Regions from separate parts of the Staphylococcus saccharolyticus genome, predicted to be linked through region 1. Evidence: predicted binding sites of a transcription regulator. Region 1 holds the regulator's gene; each other region holds the start of a gene.

What was found. Region 1 encodes CtsR, which represses protease genes until heat stress. Its sites were predicted from a motif close to ATGGTCAATAAAGGTCAAACA; they were not measured.
Region 2: the regulator CtsR is predicted to act here: its motif matches at 3,160-3,180, upstream of clpB (ATP-dependent chaperone ClpB).
Region 3: the regulator CtsR is predicted to act here: its motif matches at 1,733-1,753, upstream of clpP (ATP-dependent Clp endopeptidase proteolytic subunit ClpP).

Annotation. Positions count from the first base shown of each region.
Region 1 covers NZ_UHDZ01000001.1:2,151,415-2,159,578, reverse strand. The annotation lists gene pdxT (pyridoxal 5'-phosphate synthase glutaminase subunit PdxT) at 1-382, shown strand, start outside; gene DYE57_RS10575 (NupC/NupG family nucleoside CNT transporter) at 533-1,747, opposite strand; gene DYE57_RS10570 (CtsR family transcriptional regulator) at 1,902-2,363, shown strand; gene DYE57_RS10565 (UvrB/UvrC motif-containing protein) at 2,384-2,947, shown strand; gene DYE57_RS10560 (protein arginine kinase) at 2,940-3,944, shown strand; gene DYE57_RS10555 (ATP-dependent Clp protease ATP-binding subunit) at 3,960-6,413, shown strand; gene radA (DNA repair protein RadA) at 6,647-8,014, shown strand; gene DYE57_RS10545 (PIN/TRAM domain-containing protein) at 8,067-8,164, shown strand, end outside.
Region 2 covers NZ_UHDZ01000001.1:1,784,028-1,792,191, reverse strand. The annotation lists gene DYE57_RS08740 (Cof-type HAD-IIB family hydrolase) at 1-432, opposite strand, end outside; gene DYE57_RS08735 (metal-sulfur cluster assembly factor) at 544-852, shown strand; gene DYE57_RS08730 (acyltransferase family protein) at 1,277-3,097, shown strand; gene clpB (ATP-dependent chaperone ClpB) at 3,229-5,838, shown strand; gene DYE57_RS08720 (DUF2929 family protein) at 6,097-6,291, opposite strand; gene DYE57_RS08715 (beta-ketoacyl-ACP synthase III) at 6,538-7,479, shown strand; gene fabF (beta-ketoacyl-ACP synthase II) at 7,491-8,164, shown strand, end outside.
Region 3 covers NZ_UHDZ01000001.1:1,890,053-1,898,216, reverse strand. The annotation lists gene DYE57_RS09330 (gluconeogenesis factor YvcK family protein) at 1-362, shown strand, start outside; gene whiA (DNA-binding protein WhiA) at 516-1,460, shown strand; tRNA gene DYE57_RS09320 (tRNA-Arg) at 1,543-1,614, opposite strand; gene clpP (ATP-dependent Clp endopeptidase proteolytic subunit ClpP) at 1,798-2,385, shown strand; gene DYE57_RS09310 (hypothetical protein) at 2,488-2,670, opposite strand; gene DYE57_RS09305 (TIGR01777 family oxidoreductase) at 2,701-3,600, opposite strand; gene DYE57_RS11885 (hypothetical protein) at 3,989-4,165, opposite strand; gene DYE57_RS09300 (DUF4887 domain-containing protein) at 4,488-5,111, shown strand; gene DYE57_RS09295 (hypothetical protein) at 5,153-5,392, opposite strand; gene DYE57_RS09290 (sugar-binding transcriptional regulator) at 5,751-6,767, shown strand; gene gap (type I glyceraldehyde-3-phosphate dehydrogenase) at 6,816-7,826, shown strand; gene DYE57_RS09280 (phosphoglycerate kinase) at 8,028-8,164, shown strand, end outside.

The DNA of each region.
Region 1 (8,164 bases):
GTTTAAAAAGGCACTACAGCAATCTGATTTACCAATGTTTGGTACTTGTGCAGGTTTAATAGTACTTGCCAAAGATGTAGAAGGTGAAACAGGTTATCTGAAGAAGTTAAATATCACTGTCGAACGTAATTCATTTGGTCGACAAGTTGATAGTTTTGAATCTGAACTTGATATTAAAGGTATTGCCAAAGATATTGAAGGTGTATTTATAAGAGCGCCCCATATAGTACAAGTTGAGAAAGGCGTCGAAATTCTTAGTCAAGTCGGTGATAAGATTGTTGCTGTCAAACAAGGCAACTATCTTGGTGTTTCATTTCATCCGGAATTAACAGATGATTATCGTATAACTGAATATTTTATCAATCACATGGTTCAGAAGTAGATGCTTTAGATAAAACGGTCATTTTATAGATGACCGTTTTTTTATAATTTTAAAATTTGAATTTCTAAAATTAGCTACTGTAATTCTTGCACAAAATAATTTTCATAAAAAACAAGAGTAACTTCATAGTTACTCTTGAGTAATCCATAATTATATAAAGAAGCCAGCAATTGCTGCAGAAATAAATGAAACAAGTGTTGCGCCGAATAATAATTTTAATCCGAAACGTGCAACGACATCTCCTTTTTTGTCATTAAGTGATTTAATTGCACCTGAGATGATACCGATAGAACTAAAGTTTGCGAAGGATACTAAGAAAACAGATGTTATACCTTTAGCATGTTCTGATAAACCAGTTGTTTTACCTAAGTCTTGCATAGCTACGAATTCATTAGATAATAATTTTGTTGCCATAACTGAACCAGATTGAACAGCATCATGCCAAGGAATGCCAGCTAAGAAAGCAAATGGTGCAAAGATAAATCCAATCAATGTTTGGAAGTTCCATGATATTGCTCCCCTTGAGCATAAACTGAAGATTCCGCTTACTATTCCATTAAGTAAAGCAATAATAGCAATATATCCAATTAACATTGCGCCTACTATCACCGCTACTTTAAATCCATCTAAAATGTATTCTCCTAACATTTCAAAAAATGACTGATTCTTAATTTCGCTTTCATCTACTAGTAATTTATCGTCTTCCTCATTAACTTTATATGGATTAATGATTGAAACAATGATAAAACCACCAAATAAGTTAAGTACTACTGCAGTTACAACGTATTTAGGTTCTATAAGTGTAAAATAAGCACCGATAATTGAAGCTGATACTGTAGACATTGCTGATGCAGTTAAAGTATATAAACGTTGTTTAGGTATGTAAGATAATTGTTTTTTTAATGATATAAATACCTCGGATTGTCCTAATATCGCAGCTGCTACAGCGTTGTATGATTCTAAACGTCCCATGCCATTAATTTTGGAAATCAAGAAGCCCAATCCATTAATAATAAATGGCAAAATACGTGTATATTGTAAGATACCGATTAATGCAGAAATAAAGACAATTGGTAATAAAACATTAAAGAAGAATGGAGGGTTTTTAGGGTTAATAAATTCAAATCCACCAAATACAAAATTGACACCGACTGCAGCTTTAGCTAGTAAGTAACTAAAGCCATTTGAGATACCGCCAATGACGGTAATACCGATATGCGTTTTTAACAAGATAAATGCAAAGATGAATTGAATTACTAAAAGTAATCCAACATATTGCCAGCGAATATTTTTTCTGTCTGAACTAAATAAGTATGCGAGTGCTAAAAAGAAAATAATTCCTATAATACCAATCACAATACACATGTTTCTTCATTCCTTTAATTTTTTCTATTCTCAATCATACAATAAAATGAACGTGCTAACATCATAAAATTAAAATTTTAAAATCAAATTGGTTGAAAAAGGTCAAAGAGGGTCATATAATATAGTCAAAGAAGGTCAAAAAGAGGTGATATCCATGCATAATATATCTGACATCATAGAACAATACATTAAACATTTATTTGAAGAAACAAATGAAGATGTAGTGGAAATTCAACGGGCTAATATTGCTCAACGTTTTGATTGTGTTCCATCTCAACTCAACTATGTTATTAAAACCCGTTTCACAAATGAACATGGTTATGAAATAGAAAGCAAACGTGGTGGTGGAGGTTACATCCGAATCACCAAAATTGAAAATAAAGACGCCACAGGATATATTAATCACTTGCTTCAATTGATAGGACCTTCTATTTCACAACAACAAGCTTATTATGTAATAGATGGTTTATTAGATAAAGGATTGATCAATGATAGAGAAGCTAAAATGATACAAGCGGTTATTGACAGAGAAACATTAAAAATGGATGTGGTTGCTAGAGATATAATTAGAGCGAATATTTTAAAACGATTACTTCCAGTTATTAATTACTACTAAGTAAAGTGAGGTGTCTCTAAGTGCTTTGTGAAAATTGCCATTTAAATGAAGCTGAAGTTAAACTTACAGTTAAGAGTAAAGATGGTACGCATGAAAAGTGGGTGTGTTCCACTTGTGCACAGGGATCAATTCCTTGGCAACATTCACATGATGATAATTCCTATCACACCCATCAAGATGATATCGAAGAAGTTTTTGTTGTTAAGCAAATATTACAACATCTTGCTACGAAACATGGTATTAATTTTCAAGAAATGGCGTTTAAAGAAGAAAAGCAATGCCCGTCATGTCAAATGACTTTAAAGGACATTGCTCATGTAGGTAAGTTCGGGTGTTCTAATTGTTATGCGACCTTTAAAGAAGACATAATAGATATTGTGCAAAGAGTTCAAGGTGGGCAATTTGCTCATGTTGGCAAAACACCTCAGTCATCTTATAAGAAACTTGCTATTAAAAAGCAAATTGAAGCAAAAACAAAATATCTTAATAAACTAATAGAAGAACAAGAATTTGAAGAAGCAGCTATAATTCGTGATGAAATTAAGGCATTAAAAGATGAAAGTGAGGTGTCTCACGATGAGTGATATTTATGCAAATATTAGTCAGTGGATGAAGATGACGGAAGAGGCATCTGTTGTTATTTCTTCAAGAATACGTTTAGCTAGAAATCTTGAAAATCACGTTCATCCTTTAATGTTTCCTTCTGAAAAAGAAGGATTTCGTGTTATCAATGAGGTTCAAGGTGCTCTTCCGGACTTAACTTTGCATCGTTTAGATACTATGAATCAAAAAAACAAGATGAAATTAGTTGCAAAACATCTTGTGAGTCCAGAACTTATAAAGCAATCTGCCTCAGCAGTATTATTAAATGATGATGAGTCTTTAAGCGTGATGGTTAATGAAGAAGATCACATAAGAATACAAGCATTAGGAACAGATTTATCCCTTAAAGATTTATTCAAACGGGCTTCTAAAATTGATGATGATTTAGATAAAGAGTTAGATATTAGCTTTGATGAGCATTTAGGTTTTCTGACTACGTGTCCCACAAATGTGGGTACTGGCATGCGTGCAAGTGTCATGTTACATTTGCCAGGACTTTCTATAATGAAAAGAATGAACCGAATTGCACAGACAATTAATCGCTTTGGATTTACGATTCGAGGTATTTATGGAGAAGGCTCACAAGTTTATGGACATATATATCAGGTTTCAAATCAACTCACTTTAGGGAAAACAGAAGAAGAAATCATTGATAATTTAACAGAAGTTGTAAATCAAATCATTAATGAAGAAAAGCAAATTCGTGAAAGACTTGCTAAGCATAATCCCGTTGAAACATTAGATAGAGTTTATCGTTCTTTAGGGATATTACAAAATAGTAGAATCATTTCAATGGAAGAGGCATCATGTCGATTAAGTGAAGTAAAACTTGGTATAGACTTAGGATACATTTCGCTCGAAAATTTTAAGTTTAATGAATTAATGGTAGCAATTCAGTCGCCATTTTTAATAGAAGATGACGATAATAGGACAGTAAATGAAAAAAGAGCTAACTTGTTAAGAGAGCATATAAAATAAGGAGGTAATTTATATATGTTATTTGGCAGATTAACAGAACGTGCGCAGCGTGTCTTAGCGCATGCACAAGAAGAAGCGATTCGTTTAAACCATTCTAATATTGGAACAGAACATCTTTTACTAGGTTTAATGAAAGAACCAGAAGGTATAGCTGCTAAAGTTTTAGAAAGTTTTAATATCACTGAAGACAAAGTAATTGAAGAAGTAGAAAAGTTAATTGGTCATGGTCAAGAACAAATGGGCACGCTTCACTATACGCCTAGAGCTAAAAAAGTGATTGAACTTTCTATGGATGAAGCGAGAAAGTTACACCACAATTTTGTTGGAACAGAACACATTCTACTTGGTTTAATTCGTGAAAATGAAGGTGTAGCAGCGCGCGTATTTGCGAATTTAGATTTAAATATTACCAAAGCACGTGCACAAGTTGTTAAAGCTTTAGGTAGTCCTGAAATGAGTAATAAAAATGCTCGAGCAAACAAGTCTAACAATACGCCAACATTGGATAGTTTAGCTAGAGATTTAACAGTGATTGCTAAGGATGGCACATTAGATCCAGTTGTAGGTCGAGATAAGGAAATTACGCGTGTTATTGAAGTATTAAGTCGTCGTACTAAAAATAATCCTGTACTTATTGGTGAACCTGGTGTAGGTAAAACAGCAATTGCAGAGGGGCTAGCACAAGCAATTGTTAACAATGAAGTACCTGAAACACTGAAAGATAAACGTGTAATGTCTTTAGACATGGGAACAGTTGTGGCTGGAACTAAATATCGTGGTGAATTTGAAGAACGTTTAAAAAAAGTAATGGAAGAAATTCATCAAGCAGGTAATGTCATTCTATTCATAGATGAATTACACACACTTGTAGGTGCTGGCGGTGCAGAGGGAGCAATTGATGCTTCAAATATTCTTAAACCAGCTTTAGCTAGAGGAGAATTGCAATGCATCGGTGCTACAACATTAGATGAATATCGCAAAAATATTGAAAAAGATGCTGCATTAGAACGTCGTTTCCAACCTATTCAAGTTGATGAACCGACTGTTGAAGATACAATCGAAATTTTAAAAGGTTTACGTGATCGCTATGAAGCGCATCATAGAATAAACATTTCAGATGAAGCATTAGAAGCGGCTGCTAAGCTAAGTAATCGTTATATTTCAGACCGTTTCTTGCCAGATAAAGCAATTGATCTTATTGATGAAGCTAGTTCTAAAGTAAGACTAAAAAGTCACACGACACCTAATAATTTAAAAGAGATTGAACAAGAAATTGAAAATGTAAAAAATGAAAAAGATGCTGCAGTACACGCTCAAGAATTTGAAAATGCAGCAAACTTAAGAGACAAACAATCAAAACTTGAGAAACAATATGAAGATGCTAAAAACGAATGGAAAAACTCTCAAGGTGGTGTTAACACAGCTTTATCTGAAGAAGATATTGCAGAGGTTATTGCAGGTTGGACTGACATACCATTAACTAAAATCAACGAAACTGAGTCAAATCGCTTACTAAATCTTGAAGATACACTTCATAAACGTGTGATTGGACAAAACGACGCTGTTAATTCAATTAGTAAAGCTGTTCGCCGTGCACGTGCGGGTCTTAAAGATCCAAAACGTCCAATCGGTAGTTTCATATTCTTAGGACCAACTGGAGTTGGTAAAACTGAACTAGCTCGAGCATTAGCTGAATCTATGTTCGGCGAAGATGATGCGATGATTCGTGTTGATATGAGTGAATTTATGGAGAAACATACAGTGAGTCGTCTAGTGGGAGCGCCTCCAGGTTATGTAGGTCATGATAATGGTGGTCAATTAACTGAAAAAGTTAGACGTAAACCATATTCAGTTATTTTATTCGATGAAATTGAAAAAGCACATCCTGATGTATTTAATATACTTTTACAAGTTTTAGATGATGGTCATTTAACAGATACAAAAGGTCGTACAGTTGATTTTCGTAATACAGTGATTATTATGACTTCAAATGTTGGTGCACAAGAAATACAAGATCAACGTTTTGCTGGTTTCAGTGGCGCATCTGAAGGCAACGATTACGAAACAATTCGTAAAACGATGATGAAAGAATTAAAAAATTCATTCCGTCCAGAATTCTTAAACCGTGTCGACGATATTATCGTATTCCATAAACTGACTAAAGACGAATTAAAAGAAATTGTAACTATGATGGTTAATAAACTTACAAATCGTCTATCTGAACAAGATATAAATGTTGTAGTAACTGATAAGGCGAAAGGTAAAATTGCTGAAGAGGGTTATGATCCGGAATATGGCGCACGACCTCTAATTAGAGCAATTCAAAAAACTGTAGAAGATAACTTAAGTGAATTAATTTTAGATGGTAATCAAATTGAAGGAAAAGAAGTCACTATTGATCATGATGGTGAAGAGTTTAAATATGATATTCATGAAAAAACTTCTAACAAGGAAAAGACAGAATCCTAAATCGAAAAATTCTTAATGACTATGTTTGAAAAGTGTTCCTCTATTCTTAGAGGAATGCTTTTTTGTTTTATTTAAAAACATTGACACAAGCTTTAAACTAACTTAATTTTTAAGAAAATAAATGGTGAAAAGTAACAAAAAAATGATTAAGATTAAATCAATCACATTTAATTTGTCATAATCAAATTGTCAGTTTAAAATAGATTTGTTCATAAGAATTTGGAGGTGTAAAAATGGCCAAGAAAAAAGTAATATTTGAATGTATGGCATGTGGCTATCAATCTCCGAAATGGATGGGTAAATGCCCAAGTTGTGGTGCATGGAATCAAATGGAAGAAACGATAGAGAAGGCTACCAACCCTAAGCATGATGTAAAGTCAAAGGAAGTAGTAGGAAAAGTTCAAAAGCTTAATAGTATTAAACATGAAGTCATACCGAGAATTCTTACTGATTCAAAAGAATTTAATAGAGTACTTGGTGGTGGAATCGTTAGTGGGTCGCTTGTACTTATAGGTGGAGATCCAGGTATAGGAAAGTCTACACTACTTCTTCAAATATGTGCTACACTATCGCAAAATAAAAATGTGCTATATATCAGTGGTGAGGAATCGATTAATCAAACTAAACTACGCGCAGATCGCTTAGAAGAAGATTCTAGTCACCTAAATGTATTAGCTGAAACTGATTTAGAGGTCATTCATCAAACCGTTAAAGATGAACGTCCTGATTTGCTTGTCATAGACTCTATACAAACGATTTATCATCCGGAAATCAGTTCTGCGCCTGGTTCAGTATCTCAGGTTAGGGAAAGCACACAAAGTTTAATGAATATAGCGAAGCAGATGAATATTGCTACCTTTATAGTTGGTCATGTTACGAAAGAAGGCCAAATAGCTGGGCCTAGATTACTTGAGCATATGGTAGATACAGTACTATATTTCGAAGGTGATGAGCATCATGCTTATCGTATCTTGAGAGCCGTTAAAAACCGTTTTGGATCTACAAATGAGATGGGGATTTTTGAAATGAAACAAAGTGGATTAAAAGGTGTTCTTAATCCATCTGAAATGTTCTTAGAGGAACGTTCAACTAATGTTCCTGGTTCGACAATTGTTCCTACTATGGAAGGAACACGACCACTTCTTATCGAAGTTCAAGCATTAGTTACTCCTACAACATTTAATAATCCTAGACGTATGGCTACTGGTATAGATCACAATAGATTAAGTCTCCTGATGGCTGTATTAGAAAAGAAAGAAAATTATTTACTGCAACAACAAGACGCTTATATTAAAGTTGCAGGTGGTGTGAAATTAACAGAACCGGCTGTAGACCTTAGCATTATTGTAGCTACTGCATCAAGCTTCAAAGACAGAACTGTAGACGGCTTAGACTGTTTTGTAGGTGAAGTAGGTTTGACTGGGGAAGTTCGTCGAATATCGCGTATAGAACAACGTGTTCAAGAAGCAGCAAAACTTGGTTTTAAAAGAGCTATCATTCCTAAAACTAATATAGGAGGTTGGACTTTTCCTGAAGGTATACAGGTAATTGGTGTATCTACAGTTCATGAAGCTTTGAAATTCGCACTTCACTCGACATAAAGATAAATATTGAATTAATTAGGAAAGGACAACATAGAAAGGAGGACATGAATTGAATATCGTAAAATCAATTGTGGTAATAATATATGCGATTCTAGGAGCTGCATTAGGCATTATTATCGTTCCAGAGGTCGTTTCTGATATAGGTAT
Region 2 (8,164 bases), 370 kb from region 1:
TTTAAGATGATCAAGTAAATTACCCGTTTGTATTCGCGGATTACCCATTGAAAAACCCTCAAAAAGACGGGGATCATGGTTATTGATAAAGACATAATCTTTTACTTCTGCAATAATATTAGTTACATGAGATCGTTGTAATGCAGAAATAATATTTTTAGAGATTTCTATATCCAATACTTCATGAATGGTTTCAAAATCTTTTGCTTTAGGATGATGGACAAATGCACCATTGAAATTAACTACAGGTGTATCCATATTTAATTCATGATAGTAAATTTGGCTAGCTCTATAAGGTCTGCCTGTTGCTATCATGATATAATGTCCGCGCTGTTGTAATTCTGTTAATACTTGTTTGGTATAAGATGAGATTTCTTTATTGTCATTTAATAATGTTCCATCTAAATCTAAACAAATTAAATAAGGTTGCATAGATGTCTCCTTGTGTGAATAATAATCATGTATCAGTATCATAGCATTTTATTGGCGTTTTGTCGGATATTTGATATATTAGTGTAAAGAAATTTTAGAGAGGTGATACTGATGGAAGAAGCGTTAAAAGATAGTATCTTAGGAGCTCTTGAAATGGTAATAGACCCTGAATTAGGGATTGATATTGTTAATTTAGGTTTAGTATATAAAGTTGATGTTGATGATGAAGGATTATGTACAGTTGAAATGACATTAACGTCTATGGGGTGTCCTTTAGGACCACAAATCATTGATCAAATCAAAGGTGTGTTAGCTGAAATTCCTGAGATTTCAGAAACAGAAGTGAATATCGTGTGGAATCCACCTTGGAATAAAGATATGATGTCACGCTATGCAAAAATTGCATTAGGTGTTGGCTAAGTTTATAAGATTGATAAAAAAGAGTAGTGCACATTTTTAAATAAAAGTGTGAGGCTATTCTTTTTTTATACGTAATAAATTAAATTTAAATATTTGTTGTAGCTTCTTTTTTAATCGTAGTTAAGAATTTTTTAATAAATTCTAATTGCTATATAAATTGAATTGATGTTACAAATATATTATAATAAATAAAGCTTGCTATTTTTTATGGGAATGATAATTCTCACAATTAATGATTAATTAGTGCAAATTATTTAAAAAGTAATTAAGAAAAATAGGGTAATTTTGGCATAAGCTATTTAGAGACAGCAAGAAAAATTTAATGATAATAAATTAAGACAAATGTGTGTATCTATAATGAATAATTGTTGGAGTAATAGTTACTAGTCTAACGAAATTTGTTATTAATAGGGAAGAATGTTAAATGGAAAAAGAATTAAAGAAAGGTCATCGTCGTGGTAAAATGCGCTACATGCCTGGGCTTGATGGCTTGCGAGCGATTGCAGTTCTTGGGATTATTATTTATCATTTAAATAAAAAATGGCTTACCGGCGGTTTTTTAGGCGTAGATACTTTCTTTGTTATATCAGGATTTTTAATTACAAGTCTTTTGTTAAAAGAGTATGAAGAAACGGGAGTTATTAATCTTAAAGATTTTTGGTTACGACGAATTAAAAGGTTACTACCAGCTGTTTTAGCTTTGCTTATTATCGTTGGTTTAGCTACACTCATTTTTCAACCAGATAATATTGTAAAAGTTAAACATGATATTATAGCATCAATATTTTATGTGTCTAATTGGTGGTATATAGCCAAAGATGTTAACTATTTTGAACAATTTTCTTTTATGCCTTTAAAGCATTTATGGTCACTAGCTATTGAAGAACAGTTTTACTTATTCTTCCCAGCTATACTTATTACGCTCTTATTGACTTTAAAGAAAAAGAGAAATGTAGCGATTATATTTTGGATTATTTCATTAATTTCACTCTTGTTAATGGTTATCATTTCACAACTACATATAAATCATTCACGAGTTTATTTTGGAACCGATACAAGACTTCAGACATTATTATTGGGAGTTCTTTTAGCATTTATATGGCCACCATTTAAACTAAAAGCACAGCCACCTAAGACATTAAAAGCTGTCATTGATACAGCTGGAATTATTGGCATAGCATTTTTAATTTTATTGTTCTTTATTGTTGGTGATGAGGATGATTGGATTTATAATAGTGGATTCTATATTATTTCGGCTATGTCATTATTGATTATAGCGAGTGTTGTTCACCCAACTACATTAGTTTCAAAAGTACTAGGAAATCCACTGTTCGTATATATCGGTAAACGATCATATAGTTTGTATTTATGGCATTTTGCGGTAATAAGCTTTATCCATAGTTATTTTATTGACGGTCAGATACCTGTTTATGTCTATGTAGTAGATATCATCTTAACAGTAGTATTAGCAGAATTATCTTATAAATATGTTGAAACGCCATTTAGAAAACGAGGTATTAAGGCGTTTACTATTAAAAAGCGATTTAAACCTCAATTTATTAGAACAATGGTAACGATTCTTTTAGCATTACCGCTTATTCTAATATTAGCAGGAGCTTTTGATAAATTAGGTAAAGATAATATTTCAAATAAAGAACAATCCTTTAATACGAATGAATCTGACCAATATCTAATTCACATGATACCTATAGATAACATTACATTAACTGGTGATGGTAAAACTAAAGAAGGTAAGGATAAAGATGATGTTTATACGAATATTAAGCCACTGTTAATCGGGGATTCCGTGATGGTTGATATTGGAGAGCAATTTAAATCTAGAGTTCCTAAAGCTAACATTGATGGTAAAGTAGGAAGAAATCTTTATCAAGCACTTCCTTTAGTTGACAGTAACTATAAACATTACAATAAATCATCAGACCAAGTTGTTTTGGAATTGGGTACAAATGGTGATTTTACGAAAGAACAATTAGATAACTTAATCGATAAATTTGGTAAGGCACAGGTATATCTCGTCAATACCAGAGTAACAAGATCTTATGAAGGTCATGTTAATAAATTGATGGCTCAAGCAGCAAAAGATAAGAAAAATGTCACACTTGTTGACTGGTATAGTCGTTCAGAAGGACATACAGAATATTTTGCACCTGATGGTATTCATCTTGAAAATTCAGGTGTAGAAGCACTTACAGACGAAATATTAAAAAATATGAAGAAGAATTAATACATTTAAAGAACTAAGGCTTAATAGTTGAATATAAAAGTGATAGGTAATATAATAAAATTAAGGTCAAAGAAAGTCAAAGTCAAATTGACGAACTTTTGATCTACTCTCAATGATAGAGGTGAAGTAATTTGGATATCAATCAAATGACATATGCTGTTCAAGATGCTTTACAAAAAGCTGTTGAGGTCAGTAAAGAATGCGAATTGCAAAATATTGAAAGTGAAGCTTTATTAAAAGCATCAATTGAAGAAAATGATAGTTTATTTAAAAGTATTTTAGAAAGAGCAAATATTGATATTAATCAACTCGTAAAAGCATACGACAATAAATTAAACAATTATCCTAAGGTACAAGGTGATAATGTACAATATGGACAATTTATAAGTCCTAAAACGAATGAATTATTGAACAAAGCAAAAAGCTATATGAAAGACTATGAGGACGAGTTCATCTCTATGGAACATTTGCTTAGAGCTGCAGTGGATAGTGATGAAACAACTCAGAAATATATAGGTAATAAATCTGAAGTAATAAAAGAAATTATAACTAAAGTAAGAGGGGAAAATCACGTGACATCACAAAATCCAGAAGTTAATTATGAAGCTTTAGAAAAATATGGCCGTGACTTAGTAGAAGAAGTTCGTCAAGGTAAAATGGACCCTGTTATTGGCAGAGATGAAGAAATCCGTAACACTATTCGTATCTTAAGCCGTAAAACTAAAAATAATCCTGTCTTAATTGGTGAACCTGGTGTAGGTAAAACGGCTATTGTTGAAGGATTAGCACAACGTATTGTACGCAAAGATGTGCCTGAATCATTAATAGATAAAACTATTTTTGAACTTGATTTAAGTGCATTAGTTGCGGGGGCAAAATATAGAGGTGAATTCGAAGAACGTTTAAAAGCTGTATTAAAAGAAGTTAAAGAATCTGAAGGACGCATTATTTTATTTATTGATGAAATTCATATGTTAGTTGGTGCAGGTAAAACTGATGGTGCAATGGATGCAGGTAATATGTTAAAACCAATGCTAGCACGTGGTGAATTACATTGCATTGGCGCAACAACTTTAAATGAATACCGTGAATATATCGAAAAGGATTCAGCATTAGAGCGTCGTTTTCAAAAAGTTGGAGTAAGCGAACCAGATGTTGAGGATACAATTTCAATTTTACGTGGCTTGAAAGAACGTTATGAAGTATATCATGGTGTACGTATTCAGGACCGCGCACTCGTTGCAGCAGCTGAATTATCAGATAGATATATTACTGATAGATTCTTGCCAGACAAAGCAATTGATTTGGTTGACCAAGCTTGTGCCACTATCCGCACAGAAATGGGTTCAAACCCAACTGAGTTAGACCAAGTCAATCGTCGCGTAATGCAATTAGAAATTGAAGAGAGTGCATTAAAAAATGAATCTGATAATGCTAGTAAACATCGTTTAGAAGAATTACAAGAAGAACTTTCTAATGAGAAAGAAAAACAAGCTTCACTACAATCTCGTGTAGAACAAGAAAAAGAAAAAATTGCGAAAGTACAAGAAAAACGTGCTGAATTAGATCGTAGTCGACAAGCACTTGAAGATGCTCAAATGAAAGGCAATCTTGAAAAAGCAGCCGAGTTACAATATGGTACAATTCCTCAATTAGAGAAAGAATTGAAAGAATTCGAAGAAGCATATCAAGATGAGACAGGCGAAGATAGTGAAAGAATGATTCGTGAGGTCGTTTCTGATGAAGAAATAGGAGATATCGTTAGTCAATGGACAGGTATTCCAGTTTCTAAACTTGTTGAAACAGAAAGAGAAAAATTATTAAGTTTAAGTGATATTCTTCATCAACGTGTTGTTGGTCAAGACCAAGCTGTAGATTTAGTGTCTGATGCAGTAGTCAGAGCACGTGCTGGAATTAAAGATCCTAATAGACCAATTGGTAGTTTCCTATTCTTAGGTCCTACAGGTGTAGGTAAAACTGAACTAGCTAAATCTTTAGCATCGTCATTATTTGATTCTGAAAAACACATGATTCGAATCGATATGAGTGAATATATGGAAAAACACGCTGTATCCCGTTTAATTGGTGCACCTCCTGGCTATGTTGGACATGATGAGGGTGGTCAATTAACTGAAGCAGTGAGACGTAATCCATATTCAGTTATCTTATTAGATGAAGTTGAAAAAGCACATAGCGATGTATTCAATGTGTTACTTCAAATCTTGGATGAAGGTCGATTAACTGATTCCAAAGGACGTAGTGTGGACTTTAAAAATACTATCATCATTATGACAAGTAATATCGGTTCACAAGTTTTACTTGAAAATGTTAAAGATGCTGGAGAAATCAGTGAAAGTATAGAAAAAGCCGTCATGGATAGTCTTCACGCATTCTTTAAACCAGAAATTTTAAATCGTATGGATGATATTGTGTTATTTAAACCATTATCAATCAATGATATGAGTATGATTGTAGATAAAATCTTAACTCAATTAAACATCAGATTATTGGAGCAACACATTTCAATTGAAGTATCTGATGAAGCTAAAAAATGGTTAGGTGAAGAAGCATATGAACCACAATTTGGCGCTAGACCACTAAAACGTTTTGTACAACGTCAAATTGAAACGCCACTTGCTCGTATGATGATAAAAGAAAGCTTGCCAGAAGGTACTATAATTAAAGTTGATTTAAATGATAATAGAGACTTAGATTTTAAAGTTGAAAGAACTATGGACTAATATAAATTTATAACAACTCAAGAGAGTGATAATAGTATCACTCTCTTGAGTTTTTTACATATAAGTAGTCAAACGCATAGGGGAATACTCTGTTTATCAATCACATTAAAAACTATTTAATCAAATATATAGTTGTATAATTAGTGAATATCATGATAATTAACTGGAAAATTCAGGGAAAGTGTCTTCGCCTATGAAGATGAAAAAATAAGCGTGTTAACTAAAAATAGTGGTTAACACGCTTAATTATTTAATAAATTACGATTCGTATTGGTTTAAGCCTTTGTTTGGTTTAAGTATTGGATCTAAAATAGCTACAATAATTGTAAAGATAACAGCTATGATAATAGGGTTAATTACATTTAGAGCTGGTCCGCTATTCAAGCTATTCAATACGAAGTTGACCATTTCGAGCAATAAAACTGCCCATATAAATGTCATGAGGTATCTCATTGTAATAACCTCCACTTGTTTATTCGTTACCTCTATTTTAAGTGATATAGAATCATTTGTATAGTATAAATCAATATATAAATGATTATTCATATTTGTTCATTAAAGAAGATGAGATTAAAATTTGTTAAAATAATCTTAAGAAAAATTTACCGGCGTAAAAAGTATCTCTGCTTGAGTTTAAAAATATGAATATGTTAAATTAATACCTGGTATTAAAAATTTATTTTAAGAAGGTGTACGACCATGAACGTGGGTATTAAAGGTTTCGGAGCTTATGCTCCGAAGAATATTGTAGATAATGCCTATTTTGAGCAATTTTTAGAAACATCAAATGAATGGATTTCTAAAATGACTGGTATCAAAGAAAGACATTGGGCGGATGAGGATCAAGACACATCTGACTTAGCGTATAACGCAAGTTTAAAAGCCATTGAAGATGCAGGAATTAAACCTGAAGATATAGATATGATTATTGTAGCTACAGCAACTGGAGATATGCCATTCCCAAGTGTAGCTAATACTTTACAAGAAAGATTAGGAACTGGCAAAGTTCCGACTATGGATCAATTAGCAGCATGTTCTGGTTTCATGTACTCAATGATTACTGCGAAACAATATATTCAATCAGGTGACTATAAACATATTTTAGTTGTGGGTGCTGACAAATTATCTAAAATTACCGATTTAAAAGATCGTTCAACTGCTGTGTTGTTCGGCGATGGTGCTGGTGCAGTAGTCATGGGTGAAGTTTCTGAAGGTCGTGGTATCATTAGCTATGAAATGGGTTCTGACGGTAGTGGTGGAAAATATTTATATCTAGATAAAGAAACTGGAAAATTAAAAATGAATGGTAGAGAAGTATTCAAATTCGCTGTTAGAATTATGGGTGATGCTTCAACTCGTGTGGTAGATAAAGCCGGTTTAACTTCAGATGACATTGACTTATTTATTCCACATCAAGCAAATATTCGAATTATGGAATCTGCAAGAGAGAGATTAGGTATAGAAAGAGAAAAGATGAGTGTTTCTGTAGATAAATATGGTAATACCTCAGCAGCTTCTATACCATTAAGTATTAATCAAGAATTACAAAATGGAAAAATTAAAAATGACGATACTTTAGTCTTAGTTGGGTTCGGTGGAGGCCTAACTTGGGGCGCAATCGTTATTAAATGGGGAAAATAGGAGGATAACGTATGAATGAAAATAATAGAGTTGTTATAACGGGTATCGGAGCCTTATCTCCAATCGGTAACGATGCTAAAACGACATGGGAAAATGCATTAAAAGGAGTTAATGGTATTGATAAAATTACGAGAATTGATACTGAACCTTACAATGTACACCTTGCTGGTGAATTAAAAGATTTCAATATTGAAGATTATATTGATAGAAAAGAAGCACGTCGCATGGATCGGTTTACTCAATACGCAGTTGTAGCTGCAAGAGAAGCGGTTAACGATGCTAAATTAGACATTAATGAAAATACTGCTGATCGTATTGGTGTATGGATTGGCTCTGGTATTGGGGGAATGGAAACGTTTGAAACTGCACATACGACTCTTGTAGAAAGAGGACCACGTCGTGTAAGTCCATTCTTCGTGCCTATGTTAATTCCTGACATGGCTACTGGACAAGTGTCAATTGATTTAGGAGCTAAAGGTCCTAATGGTTCAACTGTAACAGCGTGTGCTACAGGTACTAACTCTATTGGTGAAGCGTTTAAAATTATACAACGTGGTGATGCTGATGCCATGATTACAGGCGGTACAGAAGCGCCTATTACACACATGGCAATTGCTGGATTCAGTGCTAGTCGTGCACTATCTACAAATGATAATGTAAAAACAGCTTGTCGTCCATTCCAAGA
Region 3 (8,164 bases), 260 kb from region 1:
CAAAACTTTATGTTGCAAACGTGATGACTCAACCTGGAGAAACGGATAATTATGATGTAAAAGAACATATTGATGCACTAAGTCAACAAGTAGGACAAGAATTTATTGATTTTGTAATTTGTAGTTCGGAATCATATAGTCAAGACGTGTTGCATCGTTATAAAGAGAAAAATTCAAAACCTGTTGCCGTGCACAAAGAAGAATTAAAAGCTAAAGGCATTAGAGTATTGACCGCTTCAAATTTAGTTGAAATATCAGACGAACACTATGTACGTCACAATACTAAAATTTTGTCAAAAATGATTTATGAGCTAGCTCTTGAATTGACAAGTACCATTCGTTTTAATCCCAATGAGAAATAAAAATAGTATGGGCGAGTGAAAAGTTTATGATATGATAGCTTAAGTGTGTTTATTGAAAGAAATTGAGGTTGGAATCATATATTGTTGCCGTTAATTCAAATAATATATCAATTCCAGCTTAAAAATAAATGATTAGGAAGGAATGAGTGTTCTATGAGCTTTGCATCTGATATGAAAAATGAATTAACACGCATTGAAGTAGATGAATCAAATGCTAAAGCAGAGCTCAGTGCATTAATTCGTATGAATGGCGCACTTAGTCTATCAAATCAGCAATTTGTAATTAATGTACAAACTGAAAATGCAACAACAGCTCGTCGAATTTATTCTCTAATTAAACGTATATTTAATGTTGAAGTTGAAATTTTAGTAAGAAAAAAGATGAAGTTAAAGAAGAACAATATTTATATTTGTCGTACTAAAATGTTAGCTAAAGTAATACTCAATGATTTAGGTATTTTAAAAGATGGCATTTTTACACATGAAATCGATTCAGAGATGATTAAAGATGATAAAATGCGTCGTAGTTATCTACGTGGTGCATTTTTAGCAGGCGGGTCAGTTAATAATCCAGAAACTTCTTCATATCATTTAGAAATATTTTCACAGTATGAAAATCATTCTGAAGGATTAACTAAGTTAATGAATAGTTATGAGCTTAATGCTAAACATTTAGAACGTAAAAAGGGAAGCATTGCTTATCTAAAAGAAGCTGAAAAAATTTCTGATTTTCTGAGCCTCATTGGTGGTTATCAGGCGTTGCTAAAATTTGAAGATGTAAGAATTGTTCGCGATATGCGTAATTCCGTGAATCGTCTCGTTAATTGTGAAACTGCAAATCTAAACAAGACGGTAAGTGCAGCTATAAGACAAGTTGAGAGCATTCAACTTATAGATGAAGAGATAGGGTTAGATAATTTACCAGATCGATTGAGAGAAGTTGCTAAGCTTAGAGTAGAACATCAAGAGATATCTTTAAAAGAACTAGGAGAAAAGGTGTCAACTGGGCCCATTTCAAAGTCAGGAATCAATCATCGTTTAAGAAAGCTCAATGAACTTGCTGATAAAATACGTAATGGTGAGCATATTGAATTATAAAAAGGTGAGGGCTATTCAATCAATAGAATTTTGAGCTTACCTATATCTCAACCTCTTAAAATAGTGCTTCGTATTGCTTTAACCCCCTCGAGAGGAATCGAACCTCCATTCTAAGAACCGGAATCTCATGTGTTATCCATTACACTACGAGGGGTAAGTTAATAAATAATCATATCTCTGTACTAAAATCTTAGATAACAGTACAATTAAAAGCGATAATTCTAGTTTACAAATGATAGAGTTAGGTGTCAAATTGATTTTAATAGTTTAAGTTTTTGACCATTTTTGACTTTTAAGGTAAAATAAGTATAACAGTTATTACAAGGAGGAAAAATAGATGAATTTAATTCCTACAGTTATTGAAACAACAAATCGTGGTGAACGTGCATATGATATTTATTCACGTTTATTAAAAGACCGTATTATTATGTTAGGGTCTCAAATTGATGATAATGTAGCAAATTCTATCGTGTCTCAATTATTATTCTTACAAGCACAAGACTCTGAAAAAGATATTTACTTATATATTAATTCACCAGGTGGTAGTGTAACAGCAGGATTCGCTATCTATGATACAATTCAACATATTAAACCAGATGTACAAACAATCTGTATTGGTATGGCTGCATCAATGGGCTCATTTTTACTAGCAGCAGGTGCAAAGGGTAAACGTTTCGCATTACCAAATGCTGAAGTAATGATTCACCAACCTTTAGGTGGTGCTCAAGGTCAAGCTACTGAAATTGAAATTGCAGCTAATCACATTTTAAAAACTCGTGAAAAATTAAATCGTATTTTAGCTGAACGTACTGATCAGTCTATTGAAAAAATTCAACAAGATACTGATCGTGATAACTTCTTAACTGCTGAAGAAGCTAAAGAATATGGATTAATTGATGAAGTGATGGAACCAAAAGGTAAATAATTCCTAAAAGTTATCTCACACATAAAATAAAAAGCCTTAGAATGATTTCTAACTCATTGAATTCATTCTAAGGCTTTTTATGTTTATACGAACATTATTTTCTTAACTTTTTAATAATTTGATAAAAGCTCGTAATGTAAAAATTAATAATATTAATCCTATAGCAATAAATAATATAGACATAATTATCATTGGCAGTGTATGATCAAATGCAAATATCCCATTAGCAATAAGTAAAATACTAGCAATAATTAACAAAATATAAGTTAATTGATTGTCTTTCATTCTATAAACCTTCTTCATAGTTTGTAATTCTTAAGTTCTAACTAAATCATCTAAAGCATTACGTAAATTATTATATTTAAACTCAAATCCTAGCGCATGTAATTTATTTGGTAAAACTTTTTGAGTATCTAACACGATTGTAGACATTTCGCCTAAAATTAAACGCATTGCTAACTTTGGAGCCCAAGTTTCATGTGGTTTATGCATCGCACGTGCTAATGTGTAACCAAATAAATTTTGTCTTTCTGGAATTGGTGCTGTTAAGTTAAAGGGACCTTGCGCTTCTTTATTCTCAATTGTAAATAAAATTGCTCTAATTAAGTCGTCAATGTGAATCCATGAATACCACTGTTGACCTGAACCTAGTTTACCTCCCACATAAAAACGATAAAGCATTTCCATTGTTTGAAGTGCACCACCATCATCAGAAAGTATAAGACCGAATCGACCTAACAGGACACGGGTGCCAAAATGTTTGAATTTATTTGCGAAACGTTCCCATTGATAAACAATGTCTGATAAGAAGTCAAAAGGTAACGTTTTATATAATTCAGTATAACTATAATACAAATCTTGTGGGTAATATCCCATTGCACTTGCATTAAACAATATCTCAGGCTTTTTGGAGCGTGCTTCGAATAACTCATAAAGCGCTTGTGTAGATTGTATTCGGCTGACCATCATATCTTGTTTATGAGATTGCGTCCATCTTTTGTTTAACGTTGCACCAGCTAAATTAATAACCACATCAATCTCAGGAACTTTTTGTTGCCAACCTTCTTTTGACCAATTGACATACATGATATTTGGGTGATAAGACATTTTATCTTGCCTTGTTAAAATTGTAATCTGTGCATCAGTGTTCTTGATTTCATTCACTAAGTGTGAACCTACCATTCCAGTTCCACCTGTAATTAAATAACGTTTCATTCTTTCACCTCATTTTTAAATATAAACGTGCTAACCTTATTGATAGATATTATTAATATTCAAATTTTATACATTTTTTAGACAATAAGATGTCAAATAATTTTTGGATTACGCATTTAAAATTAAAGTATATCAGTTATAATAAAATTGTACCTTCGATAATTAATTAAACATCTCTTAATTAGTATGAGTATACCCCATAATATACTAACGAAGGTAAATTTTGACTCCCTTTAGTAGTGGATCCATGCGAGAAACGTATGGATCCTTTTTTTGTCCTAATATATGTATACCACATTTTATAAAAATTACTTGAATTCACTTTCAGTAAAGTATCCATTGTTTAATAAAAGCGAAATAAGGTTAATGTTTTATAGATTAAAAATGATTATTTTTCTAATAACCATATTGTTAAAATTGAGAGGGTAGCAATAACAACTGTAATGATAAATCCTACAATATGATGGTCTTCATTTGAGTCGAAATTTTCATTCTCAATCATCATACGTTTTAAACCTTTTTGATTAATGTCTTTAAAAAGTTCATTATAATTTAATTTACTCAAAATAATCACTTACCATTTCGCATTAAGTTTTAATTAAGTTATTTAAAAATGATGTTTATCAATTACTATGATGTTATCATATATGAGATAGTTATATTTAACTATATAGCTTTAAGGTAATATTAAATGATGTATTTGTTGTAAAGTTAGTTCATCATTAAAATTAAAAGTTTTAGTTTTGCTAGATTTTAAAGTGTAGTTATTGCATTTTAAACTCCAAATCTTAAAAATTCATTTAATGATATAGATTATGCGTTCATTTTATGAACTCATTTTTAATTATAAACCATTTTCTACCATTTGAAAGAGAGGTATGTAATAAATGAGCGGTATTGCCAAAATAATTAGTACAATTGTAGTATTACTGCTACTTATTGGCTTGGCTTTTGGAATTTATTCTTTCGTTGATAGTTCAAAAAAGGCAAACGAGCGTTTAAATGACAAAACAACAGAACAGCACGATAAGAAAAAAGATGAAAAGGATAAAAAGAAAGACAAAGAAAAGGACAAAATGAAGGACACTCAACAAACACAACAGGTTCCTTCACAACAAACGACGCAATCATCAACGCAACAAAGACGTACAACACAATCTCCGACTCAACAGCAAAGAACCCAACAACCTCGTACTCAAGAAAAACAAACGCAACAAAAATCAACACAAGAACCTAAAACACAAGAAAAGCAAAAATCTAAACAAGATAGTTCTGATTCAAAAGAAACACCAAGTACGGAAGAGAAACTATCTACACAGCAAAAACCACAACAAAATCATTCCAGTCAATCATCATCTAATAGCACTTCTAATCGTAACAGTAGTCAATCATCACAAAGAAATTCGAGTCAATCACAACAATCAACTCAACAAAATAATCAAAGAAGTGCTAGCAACCAACGCTCAAGCTGTCAGAGTGCTAGTAATCAAAACACAAAATCACTAATATAAAATGCCAACGTCTTTAATTTTTGACGTTGGCATTTTCGTGTTTATATCATCCAATAAATTAATAGTGACAGTATGAAAGATATCAATAATATTGATAGACAACCGAGTGAACATCCGCAACCAGTATGCGTGCAACCATAAGAATATGTGTGCTTATAAATTTGTTTATTGTTATGAGAATAATGATGATTCTTTTCTTTAAAATAATCATCGTTTTTATATCTCTCATCACTTGGATCTATAACTTCAACTTTATCATGTGAGCGATTTTCTTTAGACATTTATATCCCTCTTCATTACTTAATTATGATTATATAAATTATAAAGGAAAAATTAAGTATTTAAAATATATGATTAATGATAATGTAGCCAGGGTAAAATTTCCCTGGAAAGGTAGTGGAATATATGAATTATTAGCAATTGGCAGAGGTGTGACTGAGCTACTTCAAATTTCTACTCCAATTATTTACAAATTATAATGAAAATTGAGTTAATTCCCTTGCAATTTATAGTACGTAATAGTACTATTGCAATTGTAAAGAGGTTAAAAATTGTCCCGGTCGGGACAGAAAAAGTCAAAGATTGGTTGTAAGTATCTCTCAAATACCTTTTTATAAAGATATAAGGAGGAAGGTAGTAGTGAAAGACTTAATCAAAGTTCAACAAAAGCTCATACCAGACCTCGTTGATAAGATGTATAGACGCTTTTATATTTTAACTACTATCTCGCAAAATCAACCAGTGGGAAGACGAAGTTTAAGTGAACATATGGACATGACTGAGAGGGTTTTGAGATCTGAAACAGATATGTTAAAGAAACAAGAGTTAATCAGCGTAAAACCCACAGGCATGGAAATTACACGTGAAGGCACTGAAGTATTGTCGCAATTGAGTGATTACTTCAATGTTTATACTGATGATCACAAAATGGCAAGAGCCATTAAAGACAAATATCATATTAAAGATGTACATGTTATTCCGGGTGATTCTGATACGAGTCAACCGGTCAAAAGAGAAATTGGTCAACAAGCTGGACAATTATTAGAAAGCATACTTTACGAAGATGCTATTGTGTCAGTAACAGGTGGTTCGACAATGGCTTATGTCAGTGAATCAATTCATTTGTTGCCCTTCAATGTATTTTTTGTACCAGCTAGAGGTGGACTAGGTGAGAACGTAGTTTACCAAGCTAATACAATTTCTTCTAGCATGGCTCAACAAGCTGGTGGTTATTATACAACATTATATGTACCAGATAATGTTAGCGAATCTACATATGATACGTTAATGTTAGAGCCATCGGTTATGCACACTCTAGATAAAATTAAACAAGCGAATGTTACAGTACACGGCATTGGTGATGCGCTGAAGATGGCGTATAGACGTCAGTCACCTCAAGATGTGATTGATAAACTTCAACATCATCAAGCCGTTGGAGAAGCTTTTGGATATTATTTTGATGCTCAAGGTCATATTGTTCATAAAGTTAAGACTATTGGACTACAACTTGAAGACCTTATGAGTAAAGATTTTATCTTTGCGGTAGCAGGCGGTCGGTCTAAAGGAGAAGCTATTAAGGCGTATCTTTCCATCGCCCCAGAAAATACTGTTTTAATAACAGATGAAGCCGCAGCAAAAGTTATTTTACAGCAGTAATAAAAAGTTTAATACTTTTTAAATATTATTTTAAAGGAGGCCATTATAATGGCAATTAAAGTAGCAATTAATGGTTTTGGTAGAATTGGTCGTTTAGCATTCAGAAGAATTCAAGATGTAGAAGGTCTTGAAGTAGTTGCAGTTAACGACTTAACAGACGACGATATGTTAGCGCATTTATTAAAATATGATACTATGCAAGGTCGTTTCACTGGAGAAGTTGAAGTCATCGAAGGTGGATTCCGTGTAAATGGTAAAGAAATCAAATCATTCGATGAACCAGATGCAGGTAAATTACCTTGGGGCGATTTAGATATCGACGTAGTATTAGAATGTACTGGTTTCTACACTGATAAAGAAAAAGCACAAGCTCACATCGATGCAGGTGCTAAAAAAGTATTAATCTCAGCTCCAGCTAAAGGTGATGTAAAAACAATCGTATTCAACACTAACCATGACATATTAGATGGTTCAGAAACAGTTGTATCAGGTGCTTCTTGTACAACTAACTCACTAGCACCAGTTGCAAAAGTTTTAAGTGATGAATTTGGTTTAGTTGAAGGTTTCATGACAACAATTCACGCTTATACTGGTGACCAAAATACACAAGACGCTCCTCACAGAAAAGGTGACAAACGTCGTGCTCGTGCAGCAGCAGAAAATATTATTCCTAACTCAACAGGTGCTGCTAAAGCAATCGGTAAAGTTATTCCAGAAATTGATGGTAAATTAGACGGTGGAGCTCAACGTGTTCCAGTTGCTACTGGTTCTTTGACTGAATTAACTGTAGTATTAGACAAACAAGATGTTACAGTTGACCAAGTTAACAGCGCTATGAAACAAGCTTCAGACGAATCATTCGGTTACACTGAAGATGAAATCGTATCTTCTGATATCGTAGGTATGACTTATGGTTCATTATTCGATGCGACACAAACTCGTGTAATGACTATTGGTGACCGTCAATTAGTAAAAGTTGCAGCTTGGTACGATAATGAAATGTCTTACACAGCTCAATTAGTACGTACATTAGCTCACTTAGCTGAACTTTCTAAATAATTGAAGCTTAACGGATAAGCACGTTATTCAAGTTATTTAAAGTAATCATACGGAGGTTAATGACCCTCTCGATATTTTTTAATTTGATTAGTGCTTTGTACTGTTTAATTAGATATAAAAGCTTATGAGTAAGCGGGGAGCACAAACGCTTCTCCGCTTATTTTTATATAAAGTTTTCCTAATCAAAGGAGGAAATTAATAATGACTAAAAAAATCGTTTCTGATTTAGATTTAAAAGGTAAAGTTGTTCTTGAACGTGCTGATTTCAACGTACCAATCAAAGATGGTGAAATCACTAACGACAACAGAATTGTTCAAGCTTTGCCAACTATTAAATA